3 regions of the Pseudarthrobacter sp. NPDC092419 genome follow, and region 1 is predicted to be linked to each of the others. Evidence: riboswitches for the same ligand, from Rfam matches in the RefSeq annotation. Region 1 holds a riboswitch; each other region holds the start of a gene.

Region 1 (7,050 bases):
GCGTCCTTGCGCTCCTGCTGTTCTTCGCGCTTCTGGTTCCGGGTGGGGCGGTCGCCGATGTCCGCGAACCGGACGTCGGTGCCGCGCGGGGACGCCAGGAGCTCGGCGCCTGCCATCATGGTGGGCTCCCAGTCGAAGACCACGCCGTCGTCCTCACCGATGACCACGGTGTCGCCGGGCTTGGCGCCCTGCTTGAACAGCTCGGTTTCCACACCCAGCTTGGCCAGGCGGTCCGCCAGGTAGCCGATGGCCTCCTCGTTGGTGAAGTCCGTCTGCTTGACCCAGCGCACGGGCTTCTCGCCGAGGACGCGGAACAGCGGTTCCAAGCCCTTCTCCTCGCGGCGGATCCGGAAGCCGGTCTCGTTGACCGCACGGGGACGCAGAACGACAGGCTGTACCTTGGGCGGTGCTGCGGCCACGGCGTCCCGGGCGGCCTTGACGATTTCTGCCATCGCGAAGCCCAGCTGGCGCAGGCCCTCATGGCTGGTGGCGGAGACCTCGAAGACGCGGTAGCCGCGGGACTCCAGCTCGGGGCGGACGAAGTCGGCCATATCCTTGCCGTCCGGCAGGTCCACCTTGTTCAGGGCTACCAGGCGCGGGCGGTGGTTGAGGGGGATAACTTCGCCGTCCTGGCCCGCGTAGCTCATGTCCACGGCGTACTTTTCGAGTTCAGCCTCAATGATGGCAAGGTCAGAGAGCGGATCGCGGTCCGATTCAAGCGTGCCGCAGTCCAGAACGTGGACCAGCGCTGCGCAGCGTTCCACGTGGCGGAGGAAGTGGTGGCCAAGGCCCTTGCCCTCGCTGGCGCCTTCGATCAGGCCGGGCACGTCGGCGATGGTGAACCGGACATCGCCCGCCTGGACCACGCCGAGGTTGGGGATGAGGGTTGTGAAGGGGTAGTCCGCAATCTTCGGCCGCGCGGCGGACATGGCAGCGATGAGGCTGGACTTGCCCGCGGACGGGAAGCCGACCAACGCGATGTCGGCGATGGACTTCAGTTCCAGGACGATGTCGCGGGATTCGCCCTCGATGCCGAGCAGCGCGAACCCGGGAGCCCGGCGCTTCTGCGACGACAGCGCTGCGTTGCCCAGGCCGCCGATTCCGCCGGCGGCCGCCACGAATTCGGCGCCTTCACCCACGAGGTCCGCCAGGACGGTGCCGTCCTTGGACTTGACCACGGTGCCGTCCGGAACGGGCAGCACCAGGGTCTCGCCGTTCTTGCCGCCGCGCCAGTCGCCCATGCCGGGGCCGCCGTTGGTGGCATGCCGGTGCGGTGCGTGGTGGTAATCAAGGAGGGTGGTGGTCTGGTGATCCACGCGAAGGATGACGTCGCCGCCATTGCCGCCATTGCCGCCGTCGGGCCCGCCGAGCGGCTTGAACTTTTCGCGGTGGACGGAGACGCACCCATGGCCGCCGGTACCGCCGGATACGTGCAGTACTACCCGGTCTACAAAGCTGGCCACGTGGATCTCCTCAAATGCTGTTTCCCGGCGCCGCTGGACGCCAAGACGATTGTAATGCGGTTAAAAGAACAGTGGAGCGGACCGTATGGCCCGCTCCACCGCTTCAGAACTGTTTGTTACTCTGCAGCCGCAGCAGCAACGATGTTGACGACGCGACGACCGCGGCGGGTACCGAATTCAACGGCTCCCGGGGTCAGCGCGAACAGGGTGTCGTCGCCGCCACGTCCAACGCCGGCGCCCGGGTGGAAGTGGGTGCCGCGCTGGCGGACGATGATTTCGCCTGCGGAAACAACCTGGCCGCCGAAGCGCTTCACGCCGAGGTACTGAGCGTTGGAGTCACGACCGTTGCGAGTGGAGCTCGCGCCCTTTTTATGTGCCATCTGAAATGCCTGCCTCTAAATTCTGGGGAATCTGCTGAAAAACCTGAACAGTAACCAGTGGTTACTTGATGCCGGTGATCTTGACCTTGGTCAGTTCCTGGCGGTGACCCTGGCGCTTCTTGTAACCGGTCTTGTTCTTGAACTTCTGGATCACAATCTTAGGACCACGGAGGTCCTGGAGGATCTCAGCCGTAACAGTCACCTTGGCCAGGTCAGCAGCGGCGGAGGTGACCTTGTCACCGTCTACCAGGAGCAGTGCGGGCAGCTCAATGGTGCTGCCGGCTCCACCGGCGACGCGGTTCAGGGTAACGAAGTCTCCAACGGAAACCTTCTCTTGGCGGCCGCCTGCGCGGACAATCGCGTACACCACTTGGGAACTCACTTCTCTCGACGTTTATTACTAAATTTGCGTGCGGCACCCGGCGCTGAGTGGCTGGGTTTCCGCTGTGCCTCAACGCCGTGGATTTCCCGGGGGAACCCGTGAGCTATCCCGGAAGAAATTGCAGCATGTCCTGGACACGCGGCGACCCCCAGGGTCATAACCCAAGTGTTGGCGTAAGCACCGAAGATCTAGAATACGCTAGTTTTGGCTTCGGCCGCAAATGAGGCTGGTTCCGGCGGGTCGTCTGTGATAGTAGCCACAGGTTGCTCCGGCGCCGGGACCGTGCCCCACCATAGTAGCCGCAGACAAGCCCCGTTACGGTCAGGAATGCAGGCGCGGCGCGTCGAAGAATTCCACTTCCAGCCGGCACGAGTGCCGGAACGCTGTCACCATGGCGGTCCTCTCCGTTTCGGATGCGTTCCGCCCGGCCTCGTCCACGATGGCCACGGCCCGGCGCGTCGCCGCCGCGAAGGCTTCGTCCGCGTACGTGCGCAGCCAATCGGCGTAGGGGTGTCCGGCCGGCTCCCCCGCTGCCACGAATCCTGCGTGCAGCGTGCGCCCTACCTCCGCATATAGCCAAAAGCAGGGCAGCACCGCGGCGGTGAGCACCGCATAACTGCCCGACGCCGACGCTGCAGTCAGGTGATCCACGTACGTCTTGGTCACGGGGCCCAGTCCGCCCTGCGCCGGCCGGGTGCTGAGCCAGGAACGGTGCAGCTCCGACTCGACCTCCAGGCATTGCTGCGCAGAGCCTGCCCAGAACAACTGTTCGGCCTCCGTGGGCGCCAGCGCGCTGGTCCGGGCCAGCACCCGTGAGTAGCCGTTGAGGTAGATGGCGTCCTGGGCGAGGTAATACGCAAACTCACTTTCGGACAGGTTTCCCGCGGCCAGCGCCTGGATGAAGGGCAGGGCAAAAATGTCCTCGAGGTAGTCCTCGGCGTCCGCCCAGAGCTGCCGGCCGAAGGCACCTTCAGGGCGCGGGACGTCCTGGTGGTGGAAATGGTGCACGGGGCCGTTTCCCGTTCCCACCGACAGCTGGCCCGAAGCAGCCAGTGCGCCCGCCAGCCATGGCTTGACCTCCCGAAGCGATGCTTCCCAATGTCCGAGCCGGGCCTGGATTGTGGCCATCGCCGAGGACAGGGAGCAGCCCGTGCCGTGGCTGTTCCGCGTAGCGACCCGCTCGCCCGGCAGTTCCACCACTTCCGCGGACAGCCGGCCGGACGTGTCCACCAACGCATCCGGGCAGTCCCGGCCTGCGAGATGGCCCCCTTTGACCAGGACCGTCGCGCCGGTGGCACGGGCAAGCCGCCGGCCCTGGTCCAGGGCCCCAGCCCAGGTGGACTGCTGCTCTTCGCCAACGAGGATCGCCAGTTCGGCGAGGTTCGGGGTAATGAGGTCCGCCAGCGGCAACAAGGCGCGCAGGGCGGTCTCGGCGGACTCCTGCAGGAGCCGGTCGCCGCTGGTGGCAACCATCACCGGGTCGAGGACCACGACGGCGGGGCGCGCCTTCTCGAGCCAGGCCCGCACCACTTCAATGACCGCTGCCTCGCCGAGCATGCCGATCTTGACCGCGTCCACGGTGATGTCTTCGCTGATGGCATCCAGCTGCTGTGCCAGAAAGTCTGCGGGCGGAACGTGCACTGCCTGCACGCCACGGGTGTTTTGCGCGGTGAGCGCCGTAATGGCAGCCATGCCGTAGCCACCGTGGGCCGCGATGCTCTTCAGGTCCGCCTGGATGCCGGCGCCGCCGGAGGGATCGGAGCCGGCAATGGACAGGACGCGCGGGATGCGGGACAGTGCGGCGCCAGTTTCCCGCACTTGTGGCAGGACAGTGATCGATGACAAGAGACATCCCTTCGCCGGTGCTAACCGGACAGGTTCAACGGGTCTGGATCTCAGCCGCCCTCTGCGCGGCACCCCGTGTCGGTTTCCCAGCCTAGCCGTTTTGCCGTCCCGGACGCAGAAATCCCCGCCTTATGAACTTCTCCCCAGGGGTTTCCAGGGGGAAAAGTCCATGAGACGGGGACTTCCGGAGGGCGCTTGCCCGGGCTACAGCTCCGAGGCCGGCACCCCGACGCCGAGGATGATGGGCTCCTCCGCCTGCTTCGCGGCTGGCGGGGCTGTTTCCGGCGCGGGGCCCGCGGCAGGTTCCGGAGCCTTGGCCGCGTGGGAGTGCCCGGCGGCCGGGGCCGGCACGTTTTCGTGCTGCTCCACCGTGGTGGCGTTGGCTGCGCCTTGGGCACGGCTCGCGCTCCGGTTGCGGCGCGGCCTCCGCTGGCGGGACTGCTCCAGCGTGTGGTCGGAGTAGTCCTTCTCCGCGGATGCACCTGCGGGAGCCGCTGGAGCTGCAGAAACCGGTACGGCCAAAGCAGCGGGTGCTGCTGGCTCGGCGGCGGCAGCTGCCGGTGCAGCTTCCTCCTCGCTGACGGGTCCGCCCAGGTGTGCGAACGCCTCGGCCAGCCGGTCCAGGGAGAGCGAAGGCTGGGGCTGCTGCTCTTCCGTGTGCTCCACGAAGGGCAGCGCAACCTTCTCGCCGCCGAAGGTGAGCACTGCTGCGGGCCGGGCGGAAGCAACGGCGTCGCGCTTTTCCGCTTCTGCGCGTTCAGCGGGCACCGGCGCCGCGGGCGCGGCAGCTGATGCTGCCTGCTTGCTTGCTGCCACCTCGTCGTCGTGGAGGTGCGCCGCATGGGCCGCCGCCGCGATGTTGGCCAGGGCCAGGCGGGTGGCCTCTGCCTTGGCGTGGCGTTCGGCGTCGGACGGGTCCGGGTGGACCGTGTGGAGCTGGACGGCGGGTGCCGCCGCCGGCGTCACTTCTGCCTGCTGGCCGCCCCGGCCGCGCCGGCGCTTGCGCTCCCGTCCGCCCGGCTGGTTGCTGTCGCCGCGCTGGTTCTCGTTGCGCGCACCCTCGCCCCTGGATTCGCCGCGGTTGTCGGCACGGTGAACGTGGTGTTCAGCCGCCACAGTGTTGGCGCGGCGGTGCTCTACTGGGTCATCGTGCGTGATCATGCCACGGCCCGCGCAGGCCTCGCACTGCTCGCCGAAGACCTCCAGGAGGCCCGTACCCATGCGCTTGCGCGTCATCTGGACCAGGCCCAAGGACGTAACCTCGGCAACCTGGTGCTTGGTGCGGTCGCGGCCCAGGCACTCCACCAGGCGGCGCAGGACCAGGTCGCGGTTGGACTCGAGCACCATGTCGATGAAGTCGATGACGATGATGCCGCCGATGTCACGCAGGCGCAACTGGCGGACAACTTCCTCGGCAGCTTCGAGGTTGTTCTTGGTGACGGTTTCCTCGAGGTTGCCGCCGCTGCCGGTGAACTTGCCGGTGTTGACGTCCACCACGGTCATGGCTTCGGTCCGGTCGATCACCAGGGAGCCGCCCGAGGGCAGGAAGACCTTGCGCTCGAGGGCCTTGTGGATCTGCTCGTCGATACGCCAGGCGGAGAAGATGTCCTGGTCCTGGGTCCACTTTTCCAGCCGGCCTACCAGGTCCGGAGCCACGTAGGTCACATAGGCCTCGATGGTGTCCCAGGCTTCCTCGCCGGAAACGATCAGCTTGGAGAAATCCTCGTTGAAGACGTCACGGACCACTTTGATGGTCAGGTCCGGTTCACCGTAGAGCAGTTCCGGGGCAAGGATCTTGGTGGACTTCGACTGGTTTTCGATGCCTTCCCACTGCGCGCGGAGGCGGTTGATGTCGTGCGTCAGCTCTTCTTCGGAGGCACCCTCAGCGGCCGTGCGCACAATGACGCCGGCATGCTCCGGCAGGCGGTCTTTGAGGATTCGCTTGAGGCGGTTGCGCTCCACGTCCGGCAACTTCCGGGAGATTCCGGTCATTGACCCGCCCGGGACGTACACCAGGTAGCGGCCCGGCAGCGAAATCTGGCTGGTGAGGCGGGCGCCCTTGTGGCCCACAGGGTCCTTGGTGACCTGCACCAGGACGGTGTCGCCGGACTTCAGCGCGTTCTCGATTCGGCGCTGCTTGCCCTCCAGGTTCACAACGTCCCAGTTGACTTCACCGGCGTAAAGGACGGCGTTGCGGCCGCGGCCGATGTCTACGAACGCGGCCTCCATGGAGGGCAGCACGTTTTGGACCTTGCCCAGGTAGACGTTGCCGATCAGGGAGTCCTGCTGGGTCTTCGAGACGAAGTGCTCGGCCAGGACGCCGTCTTCCAGGACGCCGATCTGGATTCTGTCGTCGCGCTGCCGGACGATCATCTGCCGGTCCACGGATTCCCGGCGTGCCAGGAATTCCGCCTCGGTGATGACGGTGCGGCGGCGGCCGGTGTCGCGGGATTCGCGGCGGCGCTGCTTCTTGGCTTCCAGGCGGGTGGAACCCTTGACGCTGGTGACACGGTTGCTGACGGGAATGTCGCTCGCGGGGCGGGGTGCGCGGACGCGGGTAACCGTGTTGGGCGGGTCGTCGTCCTCGCCGCCGGTGAGCTCAAGGTCCTGGTCGCCGCGACGACGGCGGCGGCGCCGTCGCGACGTTACGCCTTCTTCGACCGGTCCGGCGGTGTCTTCATCGGCGGTGTCTTCGTCTTCCTGGCCGTCCGCGGCTTCGCCGTCACGGTCGGAGCGGCTGCGGCCACGGCGGCCACGGCTGCGGCGGCGGCGCCTGCTGCCAGGCTCCTCGGAATCGTCCTCGTCCACGTCGTCCTGGTCAGCTTCTACGGCTACGGGCGCGGGCCGGGCAACAGTGCTCAGATCCGGGGCCTGGAACAGGACCGAGGTCGCGGAACCGGGTTCCATGAACAGCGATCCGAACGGGGTGGCCGGTGCGTCTTCGGTCTGCGCGGTGTCTTTTTGGGCTGTGTCGTCCTGG
Region 2 (7,050 bases), on a different contig from region 1:
ACTTGCTCCTGGCCGGCCACAACCTTCCCGGCGGAGGGTTCGCCGGGGGCCTCACGGCCGGCTTGGCCCTGGCGATCCGCTACCTCGCAGGCGGCAGGTTCGAACTGCGCGAGGCCACGCCTGTGAGCGCAGGTGCGCTCCTGGGCATCGGGCTGGCCGTGGCCGCCGCCTCCGGCGCGGTGCCGCTGCTGCTGGGCGGCCAGGTGTTTCAGACGGCCATTATCGAACTTTGGCTTCCTGTGTTCGGGGACATCAAGTTCGTCACCTCCACCATCTTCGATACGGGCGTGTACATCGTGGTGGTGGGGTTGGCGCTGGACGTGCTGCGCAGCCTCGGCGCCGAGATCGATGAACACTTCGAGGAACGGTCCGCCGTGCCTGCCAGCGGCCAGGAACCGGACGGGGTTCCGGCCGAAACCACCGTGAAGGGCAAAGCATGAGCGTCAACCTGACCCTGCTGCTGGTCATGGGCGCTCTGTTCGCCTGCGGCATCTACCTGATCCTGGAGCGCAGCCTGACCCGCGTGCTCCTGGGGCTGATGCTGCTGGCCAACGCCACCAACCTGCTGATCCTTGCCACCGGCGGTTATGCCGGGCTGGCGCCGCTGTACGCGAAGGACACTGATCCGGACGCCTACAACGACCCCCTTCCGCAGGCGCTGATCCTCACCTCGATCGTGATCTCGTTTGCCGTGACCGCGTTCATGCTCGGCATTATCTACCGCACGTGGGTCCTGGCGCGGCAGGACGAGATCCAGGACGACGCGGAGGACCTCCGCGTCGCGGAGACCCCCAGCTTCGATGCGGAGGACGACGCCGAGATCCCGGCGGAGACGTCCGAGTTCCCTGTGCTGGTGACAGGCGGGCGGGAAATACCGGTGGACAGCGCGGTATCCGAGGAAACTCCCGGTTCGCTGAACGTCACCCCGGCCGAGGGGTCCCGCTCGGCCGAAGGTTCCCGTGCGCCCGGAGCAGCCCGGCCCGCTGAAGGAGGCGAAAAGTGAACGTCGCCGCCCTGGCCCCCCTCGCCGTCGTCCTTCCCGTCCTGGGAGCGGCACTGACGTTCCTGCTGATCCGGCACACCCGGGCGCAGCGGAGCGTGAGCATCGCGCTGCTGTCCCTGACGCTGCTGCTCGAATGCCTGCTCCTGGCTTCCGTATGGGACGGCGGGACGGCCGCGGTGACCATCGGAGGGTGGCTGCCGCCGTGGGGGATCGTGATGGTGGTGGACCAGTTCTCGTCGCTGATGCTGGTGGTGTCCTCCGCGGTCAGCCTCGCGGTGCTGGTCTACGCCACCGGGCAGGGCATGGCCGACGGCGACAGCGACGCGCCCGTGTCCATCTTCCACCCCACCTACCTGATCCTGGTGGCCGGCGTCTCCAACGCCTTCCTCTCCGGCGACCTGTTCAACCTCTACGTAGGGTTCGAGATCCTGCTGACCGCGAGCTACGTGCTGATGACGCTCGGCGGGACCGGGCCGAGGATCCGCGCCGGCGTCACGTACGTGGTGGTTTCGGTGGTGTCATCGGTGCTGTTCCTGATCGCGATCGCCATGGTCTATGGGGCCACGGGCACGGTGAACATGGCCGACCTGGCGCTGAAGCTGGGCGAGCTGGACCAGGGCACCCGGACGCTGCTGCACGTGATGCTGCTGGTGGCATTCGGCATCAAGGCGGCCGTGTTCCCGCTGTCCTTCTGGCTCCCGGACTCCTATCCCACCGCTCCCGCGCCCGTCACTGCCGTGTTCGCCGGGCTGCTGACCAAGGTTGGCGTGTACGCGATGGTGCGCACCGAGACCCTGTTGTTCCCCGGCGACTCGCTGAATACGCCGCTCATGGTGGCGGCGCTGCTGACGATGGTGGTGGGCATCCTGGGTGCCCTGGCGCAGAGCGACATCAAGCGTCTGCTGTCCTTCACGCTGGTCAGCCACATCGGGTACATGGTGTTCGGCCTGGCGATGTCCTCCGCCGCGGGGCTGGGTGCGGCCGTGTTCTACGTGGCCCACCACATCACCATCCAGACCAGCCTCTTCCTGGTGACCGGGCTGATTGAGCGACGCGGCGGCAGTTCCTCCGTGGACCGACTGGGCGGTCTGGCCAAGCTATCACCACTGCTGGCACTGCTGTTCTTCATCCCGGCCATGAACCTGGCGGGCATCCCGCCGTTCTCCGGTTTCCTGGGCAAAGCCGGTCTGATCCAGGCCGGGATCGCCCTGGGCACGCCGCTGGCGTACGTGCTGGTGGCGGGCGGCGTGCTGACCAGCCTGCTCACCCTCCTCGCAGTGGCGCGCGTGTGGAACAGGGCCTTCTGGCGCAAACCGTCCGACGCCGAACATCCGGATCCCGTGCTGCTGGCGGTTTCCGGCGGGGCCGGGGGAGCGGTGGCCGGCTCCGGCGCTGCCGGCAGCACCGGTGATACCGGCCAGCCGCACACGGTCGTGCTGCCGCGGACCATGGTGGGTTCCACCCTGGGGCTGGTGGCGCTCGGCGTCGCACTGACAATCTTTGCGGGGCCGCTCTTTACGCTGGCGGGGCAGGCCGCCCAGGACATGCTGGACCGGACCGACTATGTGCAGGCCGTGCTGGGCGCGGACACCTCCGTCCCGCGGATCACCACTGCCGGAGGAGGGAAATGAGCCGCCGCCGGATTTCGCTGCGCCAGGAGCTTCCACTGCTGGTGTGGCTCGTGATTGTCTGGGGCGCGCTGTGGCAGGACTTCAGTCCGGGGAACCTGCTGTTCGGTGCGCTGCTCGCGGTGGCCGTGGCCCGGCTGTTCTACCTGCCGCCCGTCGAACTGAGCGGCCGGTTCAACATTTTGTACGCCGTACCCTTCGCCTTTGCCTTCCTGGGAAAGGTGGCCGCCGCAAGTGCCCAGGTGCTCTTCCTGGCGGTGGTCCGTGGGCGCAGGGTGAGGAACGCCGTCGTCGCTGTGACGCTCCGGAGCCACCAGGACCTTCTGGTGACGGCCACCGGGCACGTGATTTCGCTGATTCCGGGTTCATTGGTGGTGGAGGTGGACCGTTCCACGTCCACCCTGTATCTGCACGGGCTGAACATCAGCGCTGAGCAGGACGTGGCCAGGCTGCGTAACGAAGTACTTTCCATTGAAGCGGGGCTGATCAGGATCATGGGCACACCGGCCGAACTTGAGATTGTCCGACGGGAGGCCGCCGCATGATGCAGTCCGTGCTGGCCGTGACGGCCGTGATCCTGTCGCTCGCCGCGGGCGGGGCCATTATCCGGATTGCCCGCGGACCTTCGCTGCTGGACCGCGTACTGGCCACCGACGTCCTGCTGGCGATCCTGGGCGCAGCGCTGTGTATCGACATGGCCGTGAACCGCCACCTGAACAACCTGATGCTGGTGGTGGCCATCTCGATTATCGGCTTCGTCGGCTCCGTGACCGTGGCGCGCTTCGTTGCGGACAGAAGGGAGCAGCCGCATGAATCCTGAACTGCTGATGGGCTACCGGGCGGTGGGCGAGACTGTCGCGGGCGTTGATGCCTGGGTGGACGCCGTTTCTGCGGTGTTCATGGTGGTCGGCGCTGCCCTGTCGCTGGGCGCCGCCATAGGCCTGCTGCGGTTTCCGGACCTGCTGAGCCGGATGCACGCCGCCACGAAGCCGCAGGTGCTGGGACTGTTCCTGCTGCTGGCGGCGATCGGGCTGCAGCTGCGCACCTGGTGGGTGTGGCCCGTGCTGCTGGTGGCCTGGATCTTCCAGTTACTGACGGTGCCGGTCTCCGCGCACATGGTGGGCCGGGCCGGTTACCGGACCAAGCACCTGCACCGGGAACTGCTGACCTCGGACGAGCTCGAAGCCGTGGTGCAGAAAGCCGCCGGCAACCCGCCTCCCGAGGAATGAGTGAGGCGGGTTGCCGGCGGCAGATTGAAGCGCGGGGCTAAACGATGTCCTGGCTCTTGGCGAAGCGGGTGATGGCGCGCTGGGTGCCGCGGTTCGCCAGGACCTGGATGACGGTGCTCACCGATGCGGAGATCAGGGCGAACGTCAGGGCCGAGTGCAGGCTGGTGGGCACATCCTCGTCCTTGCCGGTGGGAGGCTTCCGGCCTGTGGTCTTCTCCCAGACGGTGTTGACCACCTTGGTGCCGACGAAGCCTGCCACCAGCGAGATGCCGGTGCCGAGCAGCTTAATGAAAAGGTTCATTCCTTGTACTCCTTGCGGGCAGAAAACGGACTGACCCCAGCCTAACGGCCCGGCGCCGTAATTTTCCCCGCCGCCATTGGCCGCTGCGGTGTAAACTGAACCAGCCCTCAGGGGCCGCATCATTCGGAAACACATCATTCAAACGACAGGGGAGCGCCGCCGTCGGGCATCACTGGCTCAGCCAGGAACCCGTCCGGGCGCTGAGAGTGCGGGAAGCCGCAGACCCTCGAACCTGATCCGGTTAGTACCGGCGTAAGGGAGTCGAGTTCTCGAAGTGCCCGGCAACACCGTCCAACGCGGTTGCCGGGAGCACTTTCCCCTCCTGTTACCCAGGAGGATCACCATGGCAACTGCAGCAATCAAGAAGACCCCCGGCAAGTCCTGGCGCGTCGTGGACATCGTGGTGGCGGCGCTGATCGCCATCGCCGGCGGCGTCATTTTCTGGGCCTGGTCCCAGGGCGCGCTGGCAGTGTCCGGCCCGATGAACGCCATCTACCCGCCCCTGACCGGCCTGATCGCCGGCGGCTGGATGATTCCGGCCGTCCTGGGCATGCTCATCATCCGCAAGCCCGGCGCGGCGCTGTTCTGCGAGACGGTCGCAGCCACGGGCGAGCTGCTGATGGGGTCGCAGTACGGCACGTCGGTGCTGTTCTCCGGGTTCGTCCAGGGCCTCGGCGCAGAGATCATCTTCGCGATCTTCGTCTACAGGAAGTTCAACCTGCCGGTGGCACTGATCGCGGGCGCCGCTGCCGGCCTGTTCTGCGGGCTGAACGATTCGTTCTCCCCGTGGGGCTGGAACATCGCCTACTCCGCCGGCGACAAGTTCGCGTACATCCTGTTCACCAGCATCTCCGGTGCGATCATCGCCGGTGCGCTGTCCTGGATCGCCACGCGCGGCCTCGCCCGGACCGGCGTCCTGAGCCCCTTCGCCTCCCGCAAGGCGGCCACGGAGCCCGTCTTCTCCTGATGTCGGAACCTTCCGGCAGCGCCTCCGCCGTCCGCCCCGCCGCGGTGGCCGCCCGCGGCTGGGGCTGGCGGCACGCCGGGCGCACCAAGCCGGCCGTCCAGGGCCTCGACCTGGACATCGCGCCGGGGGAACGTGTGCTCCTGCTCGGCCCGTCGGGTGCCGGCAAGTCCACGCTGCTCCACGCCCTCGCCGGGGTGCTGGGGGACATGGACGACGACGGCGAGGCCGGCGACGCTGACGAGTCCGGTTCGCTTCTGGTCGATGGAGCTTCCCCCCGAGGCCGGCGCGGCCGCGCCGGACTGATGCAGCAGGACCCGGAGACGCAGGTGGTTCTTTCGCGCCTTGGTGACGATGTCGCCTTCGGCGCCGAGAACCTGGCCGTTCCCCGTAACGCCATCTGGGCGCGCGTGCACGAGGCGCTGGCCGACGTCGGGCTTTCCCACCTGCCGCTGCACCACCCCACGTCTGCGCTGTCCGGAGGGCAAAAACAGCGGCTCGCGCTGGCGGGCATCCTGGCGATGCGCCCAGGGCTGGTCCTGCTGGACGAGCCCACCGCCAACCTGGACCCGGCTGGCGTGCTGGAGGTCCGGGACGCCGTGGGCCGCTGCCTGGACAAGACCGGCGCCACGCTGGTGGTGGTGGAGCACCGTGTCTCCGTCTGGAAGGACCTGGTGGACCGGATCGTGGTCCTGCAGCCGGGGTCCGCTGCGGACCCCGCTGTGCTGCTGGACGGGCCGCCGGACCGGGTGCTCACCGAGGCCAGGGCGATGCTCATGGCCGCCGGCGTATGGGTGCCCGGCCACGTGCCGGCCACGCGCGCACGTGCGGCCATGCCCTCACCGGGCTCCGGCGACCTCCTGCTCGCGGCCGAAAAGCTGGGCGTCTCCAGGGAACGCGCGCGCCGCAAGGGATTCGGCAAGATCCCGCCGGTCCCGGTCCAGCGCGATGTCACGGCGCAGGTGCGGGCTGGCCAGGCCCTGGCCATCACGGGGCCCAACGGGGCGGGGAAGTCCACGTTCGCGCTGACCCTCGCCGGGCTCCTGGAACCGGTGGAAGGGAAGGTTTCTGCCACCGTTGGCCTGAGCCGCGGCGCGGGAATCGACCCGTACCAGTGGAAGGCGGAGCAGCTGATCGAACGGATCGGCACCGTGTTCCAGGAGCCCGAGCATCAGTTTGTCACCGGGACAGTGCGGGACGAACTGCTGTTCGGTCCGCGGCACCTCGGGCACGGCGAAGAACGGGTTGACGAACTGCTCGAGCGGCTGCGGCTGACGGCCCTGGTGGACGCGAACCCCTACACACTCTCCGGAGGCGAGAAGCGGCGGCTCTCTGTGGCAACGGTCCTGGCCGCGAGCCCGCAGGTGCTGGTCCTCGACGAACCGACGTTCGGGCAGGACGCCAACACCTGGGCAGAACTTGCGTCCTTCCTGTCCGAGCTCCTGGACCAGGGCACTTCCGTCGTGGCAGTAACCCACGACGCCGAATTCACCGCCGCCCTCGCCGGTGCCGAGCTGCACATGGCAGCGCCGGAACGGGTGGCATCGTGACGGGGGCAGCGCGGCAGGAACTGAACCTGCGCGGCAACCAGGCGCTGCTCACCCGTGCCAACCCCCTGAGCAAGTTCGCGGCGGTCTTCCTCATGACACTGGTGCTGGCGCTGTCCATCGACTGGGTTTCAGCCTCCGTGGCGCTGGTGTTCGAACTCCTCCTGTTTCCGCTGGCAGGGCTGACCTTCGTGCTGCTGTGGCAGCGCGGGTGGCCGCTGATCCTCGCCGCGGCGGTGGGGGGCTGGAGCACCTCCATCCTGGCGCCGGACAGCGGAAGGACGCTGATCGACGTCGGGCTGTGGACCATGAGTGAAGGGTCCTTGGAACTGGGCGCCGGGTTCATGCTCCGGGGGCTGGCGATCGCGCTGCCCGCGG
Region 3 (7,050 bases), on a different contig from region 1:
ACCAGTTCAAAATCCTTCAGGCCGGCCTTCCGTGACGCCAGCATGGTGGCCAGCTGGGTTGCGGTGACGGTGTGCTCGGTGTCCGTTTCCGGCTCCGGTGCAATGCCGCAGAACGCGTCGTAGTCGGTGAGTTCGGTGATGCGCGGTGCCGCGGGATCCTTTGCCACACGGATTTCGCGCCAGCTTCCGCCCAGCGCGTCAAAGAGCGCCACGCGCCCCAGCAGGGAACGTCCGACGCCGGTAATAAGCTTCACTGCCTCCGTCACCATCAGCGATCCCACAGCCGCGCACAGCATCCCGAAGACGCCGCCTTCTCCGCAGGACGGGACCGAACCTGCCGGCGGTGCCTCCGGGTAGAGGTCGCGGTAAGTGGGCCCGTGCTTTTCCCAGAAGACGCTGACCTGTCCGTCGAAGCGGAAGATGGAACCCCACACGTAGGGCTTGCCCAGGATGGCGGCGGCGTCGTTGACCAGGTAGCGGGTGGCAAAGTTATCGGCCCCGTCGAGGATCAGATCGTAGCCGGCGAACAGTTCCAGCGCGTTGGTTGCGTCGAGGCGGACGTTGTGCAGCCGGACATCAACAAGGGGGTTCAGGGCATGAATTGCGTCACGTGCGGACTCGATCTTGGGGCGGCCCACGTCCGCCATGCTGTGAATAACCTGGCGCTGGAGGTTGCTGAGGTCCACCATGTCGTCATCGACAATGCCGAGTGTTCCCACGCCGGCCGCGGCGAGGTACAGCAATGCGGGGGAGCCCAGTCCGCCTGCGCCGATTACCAGCACCTTGGCGTTCTTGAGCCTGCGCTGCCCCACCGCGCCTATTTCGGAAATAATGATGTGCCGCGAATACCGTTCCACTTCCGCCGGCGAAAGTTCGCCTGCCGGTTCCACCAAGGGCTCCAGGGAAACATTTGCAACATTTGCGGTCGAAGAAGAGGCCATACTTCAATGTAGGCCCCGGGATACCGCCGGGTCATATTACCCCGCAGTAAAGTGGAAGTACCCCGCAACGGAAAGAAGGACAACCGTGGTCCCAGAAGCACGTGCAGACCGCCCGTCCGCAGCCCCGGAATCACCTGCCCGGCCGGCAGGCCAGCGCTCGGCACGGCTGCCACGGGATGAGCGCCGTGCCCAGCTCCTGACGGCAGCCCAGGAGGTGTTCGTGGCCAACGGTTACCACGGCGCCGCCATGGACGAAATTGCTGAGACCGCAAGGGTCAGCAAGCCGGTTCTGTACCAGCATTTTCCGTCCAAGCGCGAGCTCTACCTCGCCCTTCTGGACAGCCACCTGACAGCCCTGACGGAACTGCTGCTTGGCGCCCTGAATTCCACCACGGATAACAAGGAACGCGTCCAGGCCGTCATGCGGGCCTACTTCCGGTTCATCGCCAGCGATGACCAGGCACACCGGCTGGTTTTTGAGTCAGACCTTATTAACGACGCGGATGTCAGTTCGCGGCTGGAGACCCTGAACCGCACATTCGCGGACGCCATCGCACGGGTGATCGCGGAAGACACCAAGCTGCCGCAGCTTGAAGCGCAGCTTTTGGGCCGCGGCCTGGCCGGAATGGCCCAGGTCAGCGCGCGGTATTGGCTGGAAACGGACGGAAACCTGGACCTCGATGTGGCCAGCGACCTGATCTACCGTTTAGCTTGGCGCGGAATCTCCCGTTTTCCCAAAGAGTCCTAGACTACAAATAAGACATCAACGGGTAGAGATACCTGAGCACTTTGACCGGCTGGGAGGCCCCTGTGGAAATTAAGATCGGCGTGCAGAACGTTGGCCGCGAAATCGTCCTCGAGTCCACGGAGGACGCGGACTCCGTGGCCAAGGTCGTCGGCGAAGCCATCAACACCGGCAGCGAGCTTCGCCTGAAGGACGACAAAGGACGCCTGATCATCGTTCCCGGCAACGCCCTTGGCTACGTGGAAATCGGTGCCGAGGAAGTCCGGCGCGTAGGTTTCGGCCAGTTCTAGGACCTAAGCCGCGGCGGCCGCCAGTCCGCCGCGGCTTACAGTCAAAGGAGATCCATGCTCTCGCTCACCATCGTCGTGCTCGCAGCCGTTGCCGCAGGGTTCCTTGTGTGGGCCAATGACAGGCGGCACGCCAAGTACGGCGCCGCCCTCCCGGCGGGCGTGGCCGTGGCCGCGGCGTCCGTGGCCTGGATAATCCTCATCGCCGCCGGGTTTGGCTACCTGCCCGGCCTGACCTGGCTGCCGTGGGTCCTGCCCGTGCTGCTCGGAACCTGCGCGACCCTGGCCGTCGTCATCTACTTGGGACGCACACGCGCCCGGCAGGACACGGAGCGCCTGACCGCAGCCCTCCGCCTTTAGAGCTAGAGAAACTCCGCCCTGCCCTCCATGGCGGAGGACGCGAGTGCATGCTCACGCCGCGGGATCCGCCCCGCAGCCCTGGCCATCCTGCCGGCAGCCACCGCGTGCTTGAAGGCCGCGCCCATCAGCGCAGGGTTCTGCGCCCTCGTCACCGCCGTCGCCAGCAACACAGCGTCGCAGCCCAGTTCCATGGCCAGCGCGGCGTCGGAAGCGGTCCCGATTCCCGCGTCCAGCACCACGGGAACCGAAGCGCGGGAGACGATCAGCTCAATGTTGTGCGGGTTCAGGATGCCCAGGCCTGTTCCGATCGGTGCTCCCAGCGGCATGACGGCCGTGGCGCCCAGGTTTTCGAGCCGGAGCGCCAGGACAGGATCGTCATTCGTGTAGGCAAAGACCTTGAAGCCACGGGCCACCAGCTGTTCCGTGGCGTCGACCAGCTCCACGGCATCCGGCAGGAGGGTCTGTTCGTCAGCGATGACTTCCAGCTTGACCCAATCCGTCTCCAGGGCTTCGCGGGCCAGCTCAGCGGTGAGGACGGCATCACGGGCTGTAAAGCAGCCCGCCGTGTTGGGCAGCACCCGGATGCAGTGGTCCACCAGCAGCTGGAACAGCGAGCCGGTCTCCGCAGGGGAATAACGGCGCATCGCAACTGTGGTCAACGCTGTACCGGAGGCGAGCAGCGCAGCGCCGAGCCCTTCCAGGCTGGGCGCTCCCCCGGTCCCCATGATCAGCCGCGAGTGCAGCGGGACTCCGTCGATCACCAAGGTGTCGGCAACGTCGGATTCTGCGCCGGCGGGTGCGTTCGTTATTTGGGTCATGATGTCAGCCTCCCTGCACTGCGGTGACAAGTTCAACGTCGTCGCCCTCGGCGAGCGCTGTGGCGGACCACTGGCTCCGCGGCACCACCTGCGCGTTCTGCGCCACCGCCACGCCAAGCTTCCGCCCGTCCGCGGCCTGGCCGTCTGCTGCCAGCGGCCGGCCGGTGATATGGCTGACCAGCGCAGCAATGGAGGCGCCGTCCGGCACGGCGCGGAGGCTTCCGTTCAGAATGATATTCATGCTCTCTCCTTGGTGTCGTGGCGTGATGCGGCTGCGGAAAACCGGGCAGGGTTGAACGCTGCCCAGCGGGGGTCTTGACTGCCATCCAGCAGGGCGCGGCAAATAGCCGCGGCGGCGGGTGCCAGCAGCACGCCGTGGCGGAAGAAGCCGGTGGCGACGATGACCCCCGGGACGTGTCCCGCTGCGCCGTCAGGCAGCGGGACCCGGCCCAGCAGTGGCGCATTATCGGGGGTTCCGGGGCGGGCCCGCGCTGTACATTCGAGTAATTCCAGTTCGGCGACGGCGGGTACCAGCGCCTGGGCGTCCCGGAGGAGCTGGTAGACCCCGCCGGCGGACACCGCACCGTCGGACGCAGCGTCCTGACCTGCACCGGATTCCAAGCGAGCCGTCCCGCCCAGGGCGTCCTCGCGCTGGGTGGCGCCGATCACCACGGTTCCGTCCTGCCGGGGCACCAGGTAGACGGGCACGCCATGGACCAGGCCCCGGACCGTGGCGGTCACCAGCGGGCGAAGGTGTTCCGGCACGGCGAGCCGCAGGATGTCGCCGTGCACGGGACGCAGCGGCAGGGCCAGTCCGGCTGGCAGTCCGCCGAGCGCTCCTGCGTAGAGGCCATTGGCCACCACGGTCTCCCCCGCGAAGACCTTTCCGCCGCCTTTCAGCAGGGCTCCGGCCACGCCGTCGTCCTTCCAAAGCAGTTCAGCGGCCCGGGCCGGGACCGCGTAACCGTCGACGGCGCCCGCCACCCGGGTGCCGGCCCCGCCGTCGCCTTCTGCGTGCCGGGAGAGCGCCAGCCGGAGGCAGGCCACCAGCTGCCGCGGATCCACCTGGTGGTCGGCAGGGGTGTCCAGGGCGCAGGCGATCGCCGGGCTCAGGAGCGGCTCCCGGCGGCGGGCCTCCCGGACCGTGAGGGGCTCCACGTCGAGGCCGTTGGCCTTTTGCACGGACCGAAGGTCCAACAGCGCCCGCCGGTCCGCAGCGTCCACGCCGACGGCGAGGGTCGGCGTCGTGAGGTATCCGGGCGCCGCGCCCGCGGCGGCGCTGAGGGCGGCTACGAAACCCGGCCACAGGGAGGAGGCTTCCAGCATCAGGTCCAGGAGGTTTTCCTCCTGGTAGTGAAGCTCACTGACGGGGGCGAGCATTCCGGCTGCCGCCCAGCTGGCGCCGGTTCCGGGGGCATCGTCCACCAGCACCACGGATCGGCCGGAGCGGCGGGCTTCCCAGGCGATGCTGTGGCCGATCACCCCGCCGCCGATGACGGCGACGTCGGCATGCACCACGCTTCCTGCGGCAGCGCCGGACCCAACGGTGGGGTTGCCCATATGGTTCCTTCCCTACGCCGGTATTAGCCGGATCAGGTCAAGCGGTCGGCTCTGACGCCCTCTCAGCCCGGCGCTTTTATGACAGCCGCCGCAGGCTCCCGCAGTACGAGGCCAGTTTAGAGGAACTAGGCTTGCTGCCATGAATGTGTCCCCCGCTGCCGCCTTGGCGTCCGCCCGCCTGTACCTCTGCACCGATGCCCGCCGCGGCCAGGGCGACTTTGCCCGGTTCGTCGACGCCGCATTCGCCGGAGGCGTGGACATCATCCAGCTCCGGGACAAAACCATCGAGGCCGTCGAGGAGCTGGAGCTGCTCGACGTGCTGCGCGAAGCTGCCGAACGGCACGGCCGGCTGTGGGCCGTCAACGACCGCGCCGATATCGCTTCCCTTTCCGGGGCGCCGGTGTTCCATATCGGCCAGAAGGACCTCCCCGTCAAGGCCGCGCGCAGCTTCCTGGACGGCGCGGCGATCGGGCAGTCCACGCACGCGCCGGAGCAGGTGGATGCAGCGGTGGCCGCTGCCTCGGGACCGGCTGGGCTGGACTACTTCTGCGTGGGTCCGCTGTGGGCGACGCCCACGAAACCCGGCCGGGCCGCCGTCGGCCTCGACCTGGTCAGGCACGCCGCGGCCGCCGCGCCGGCCGGCCTGCCCTGGTTTGCCATCGGCGGAATCGACCACGGCAACGTGGACAAGGTGGTCGCTGCAGGGGCCCGCCGGATCGTGGTGGTCCGCGCCATCACGGAGGCGCCGGACCCGGCCGCGGCTGCAGCCTCGCTGCTCGCGGCGCTGGACGCCGCGCGCTAGCCCCGCTGTTCCTCGTTCCGGTGGTTTCGGGCTAGGCTGATTTTCGTGTCGCATCATCGGTTGGCCCCCCATGTCCACGAGCACAAAAACGCGCTCGAGGAGGCCTTGAGCGCGCTGCGCACCGAGCTGGAACTGCCCGCCCGATTCCCAACGGAAGTCGTCGCGGACGCCGAAGCGGCCGTGGCCGCGCTGGACATGCCCGACTATGACCTGACCGGCGTCGGCTTCATCACCATCGACCCGGAATCCTCCACGGACTTGGACCAGGCCCTGTTCATTGAGCCTGCCGAGGGCGGCTACCGGGTGCTGTACGCCATCGCCGACGTTCCCGCTTTTGTCCGGCCGGGAGGGCCGCTGGATGCCGAAACACGGCGCCGGGGGCAAACTTTCTACGCCCCGGACGGCCGGATCCCGCTGCACCCGGAGGTCATCAGCGAAGGTGCCGGCAGCCTGCTGCCGGACCAGGACTGCCCGGCGTTCGTCTGGGACTTCCAGCTGGACAACGCCGCGGAAGTGACTGCCGTGACCGTGCGCCGGGCGCGCGTCCGCAGCCGTGACAAGCTCAGCTACAAGGGCGCCCAGAAGGAGCTCGACGCCGGCACGGCGCCGCCGGTCCTCCAGCTGCTCAAGGAGGTAGGGCTCAAGCGCGTGGCACTGGAGCGCGAGCGGGGCGGCGCCAGCCTGAACATGCCGGACCAGGAGATCGTCCAGCTCCCCGACGGCGGCTACCGGATTGCCGCCGCCCCGCAGCTTCCCGTGGAGGACTGGAACGCACAGATTTCCCTCATGACCGGGATGGCCGCCGCCCGCCTCATGCTGGACGGCAAGGTGGGTATCCTGCGCACCATGCCCGAGCCCGACAGCCGATCCCTGGACCACTTCCGGCTCCAGACAGAAGTTCTGGGAAAGCCCTGGAACGGAAAGATCAGCTACGGCGAATACCTCCGCACCCTGGACCCCACGGAGCCGCGCCAGCTTGCCATCCTGCACTCCGCCGGAATGCTGTTCCGCGGCGCCGCCTACACCGCCTTCGACGGCACTGTCCCCGGGGATGCGGTCCAGTCAGCCATCGGTGCGTCCTATGCCCACACCACGGCTCCACTGCGCCGGCTTGTGGACCGTTTCGTCCTGGTGATCTGCGAGTCGCTATGCAGCGGCGGCGGAGTCCCCGACTGGGCCCGTGCGGCCCTGCCGCTGCTGCCCGGGATTATGGCCGGTTCGGATCAACTGGCAAACCGCATGGAGCGCATGGCGCTGGACACCGTGGAAGCTGCGCTGCTGGTCAACCACGTGGGGCAGGAGTTCGACGCGATTGTCATTTCCGGCTCCCGGCCGTCCAAGGACAATGGCGGGCCGTCCAACGGCAAGAACGGCAACGGGAACGGCGCCTCCGGCATCATCCAGATCGCGGAGCCTGCGGTGACCGCCCGCTGTGCCGGCGAACTCGAATCGGGCACCAAGGTACGGGTGCGCCTGGTGTCCTCGGACATCGCCGCGCGCCAGGTTCATTTCGAACTCGTCAGTCAGCAGCCCACCA

Evidence for each region. A riboswitch is a leader RNA that binds a small molecule or an ion and turns the genes downstream of it on or off. The one in region 1 is predicted to bind thiamine pyrophosphate.
Region 2: it holds a riboswitch for thiamine pyrophosphate, as region 1 does, so the genes downstream of both, ACIQC0_RS14245 (ECF transporter S component) here and ACIQC0_RS08765 (bifunctional hydroxymethylpyrimidine kinase/phosphomethylpyrimidine kinase) in region 1, are expected to answer to the same signal.
Region 3: it holds a riboswitch for thiamine pyrophosphate, as region 1 does, so the genes downstream of both, thiO (glycine oxidase ThiO) here and ACIQC0_RS08765 (bifunctional hydroxymethylpyrimidine kinase/phosphomethylpyrimidine kinase) in region 1, are expected to answer to the same signal.

Annotation. Positions count from the first base shown of each region.
Region 1 covers NZ_JBIVQF010000004.1:230,337-237,386, forward strand. Annotated here, with positions in the region: gene obgE (GTPase ObgE) at 1-1,463, opposite strand, end outside; gene rpmA (50S ribosomal protein L27) at 1,580-1,843, opposite strand; gene rplU (50S ribosomal protein L21) at 1,905-2,213, opposite strand; gene ACIQC0_RS08765 (bifunctional hydroxymethylpyrimidine kinase/phosphomethylpyrimidine kinase) at 2,547-4,070, opposite strand; TPP riboswitch at 4,060-4,156, opposite strand; gene ACIQC0_RS08770 (Rne/Rng family ribonuclease) at 4,275-7,050, opposite strand, start outside.
Region 2 covers NZ_JBIVQF010000009.1:117,877-124,926, reverse strand. Annotated here, with positions in the region: gene ACIQC0_RS14280 (Na+/H+ antiporter subunit A) at 1-440, shown strand, start outside; gene ACIQC0_RS14275 (Na(+)/H(+) antiporter subunit C) at 437-1,003, shown strand; gene ACIQC0_RS14270 (Na+/H+ antiporter subunit D) at 1,000-2,634, shown strand; gene ACIQC0_RS14265 (Na+/H+ antiporter subunit E) at 2,631-3,176, shown strand; gene ACIQC0_RS14260 (monovalent cation/H+ antiporter complex subunit F) at 3,173-3,451, shown strand; gene mnhG (monovalent cation/H(+) antiporter subunit G) at 3,441-3,860, shown strand; gene ACIQC0_RS14250 (DUF4235 domain-containing protein) at 3,898-4,161, opposite strand; TPP riboswitch at 4,299-4,438, shown strand; gene ACIQC0_RS14245 (ECF transporter S component) at 4,505-5,128, shown strand; gene ACIQC0_RS14240 (ABC transporter ATP-binding protein) at 5,128-6,675, shown strand; gene ACIQC0_RS14235 (energy-coupling factor transporter transmembrane component T family protein) at 6,672-7,050, shown strand, end outside.
Region 3 covers NZ_JBIVQF010000010.1:23,806-30,855, reverse strand. Annotated here, with positions in the region: gene moeB (molybdopterin-synthase adenylyltransferase MoeB) at 1-941, opposite strand, end outside; gene ACIQC0_RS14640 (TetR/AcrR family transcriptional regulator) at 1,027-1,689, shown strand; gene ACIQC0_RS14635 (DUF3107 domain-containing protein) at 1,752-1,976, shown strand; gene ACIQC0_RS14630 (hypothetical protein) at 2,031-2,333, shown strand; gene ACIQC0_RS14625 (thiazole synthase) at 2,336-3,151, opposite strand; gene thiS (sulfur carrier protein ThiS) at 3,156-3,392, opposite strand; gene thiO (glycine oxidase ThiO) at 3,389-4,711, opposite strand; TPP riboswitch at 4,704-4,823, opposite strand; gene thiE (thiamine phosphate synthase) at 4,851-5,513, shown strand; gene ACIQC0_RS14605 (RNB domain-containing ribonuclease) at 5,559-7,050, shown strand, end outside.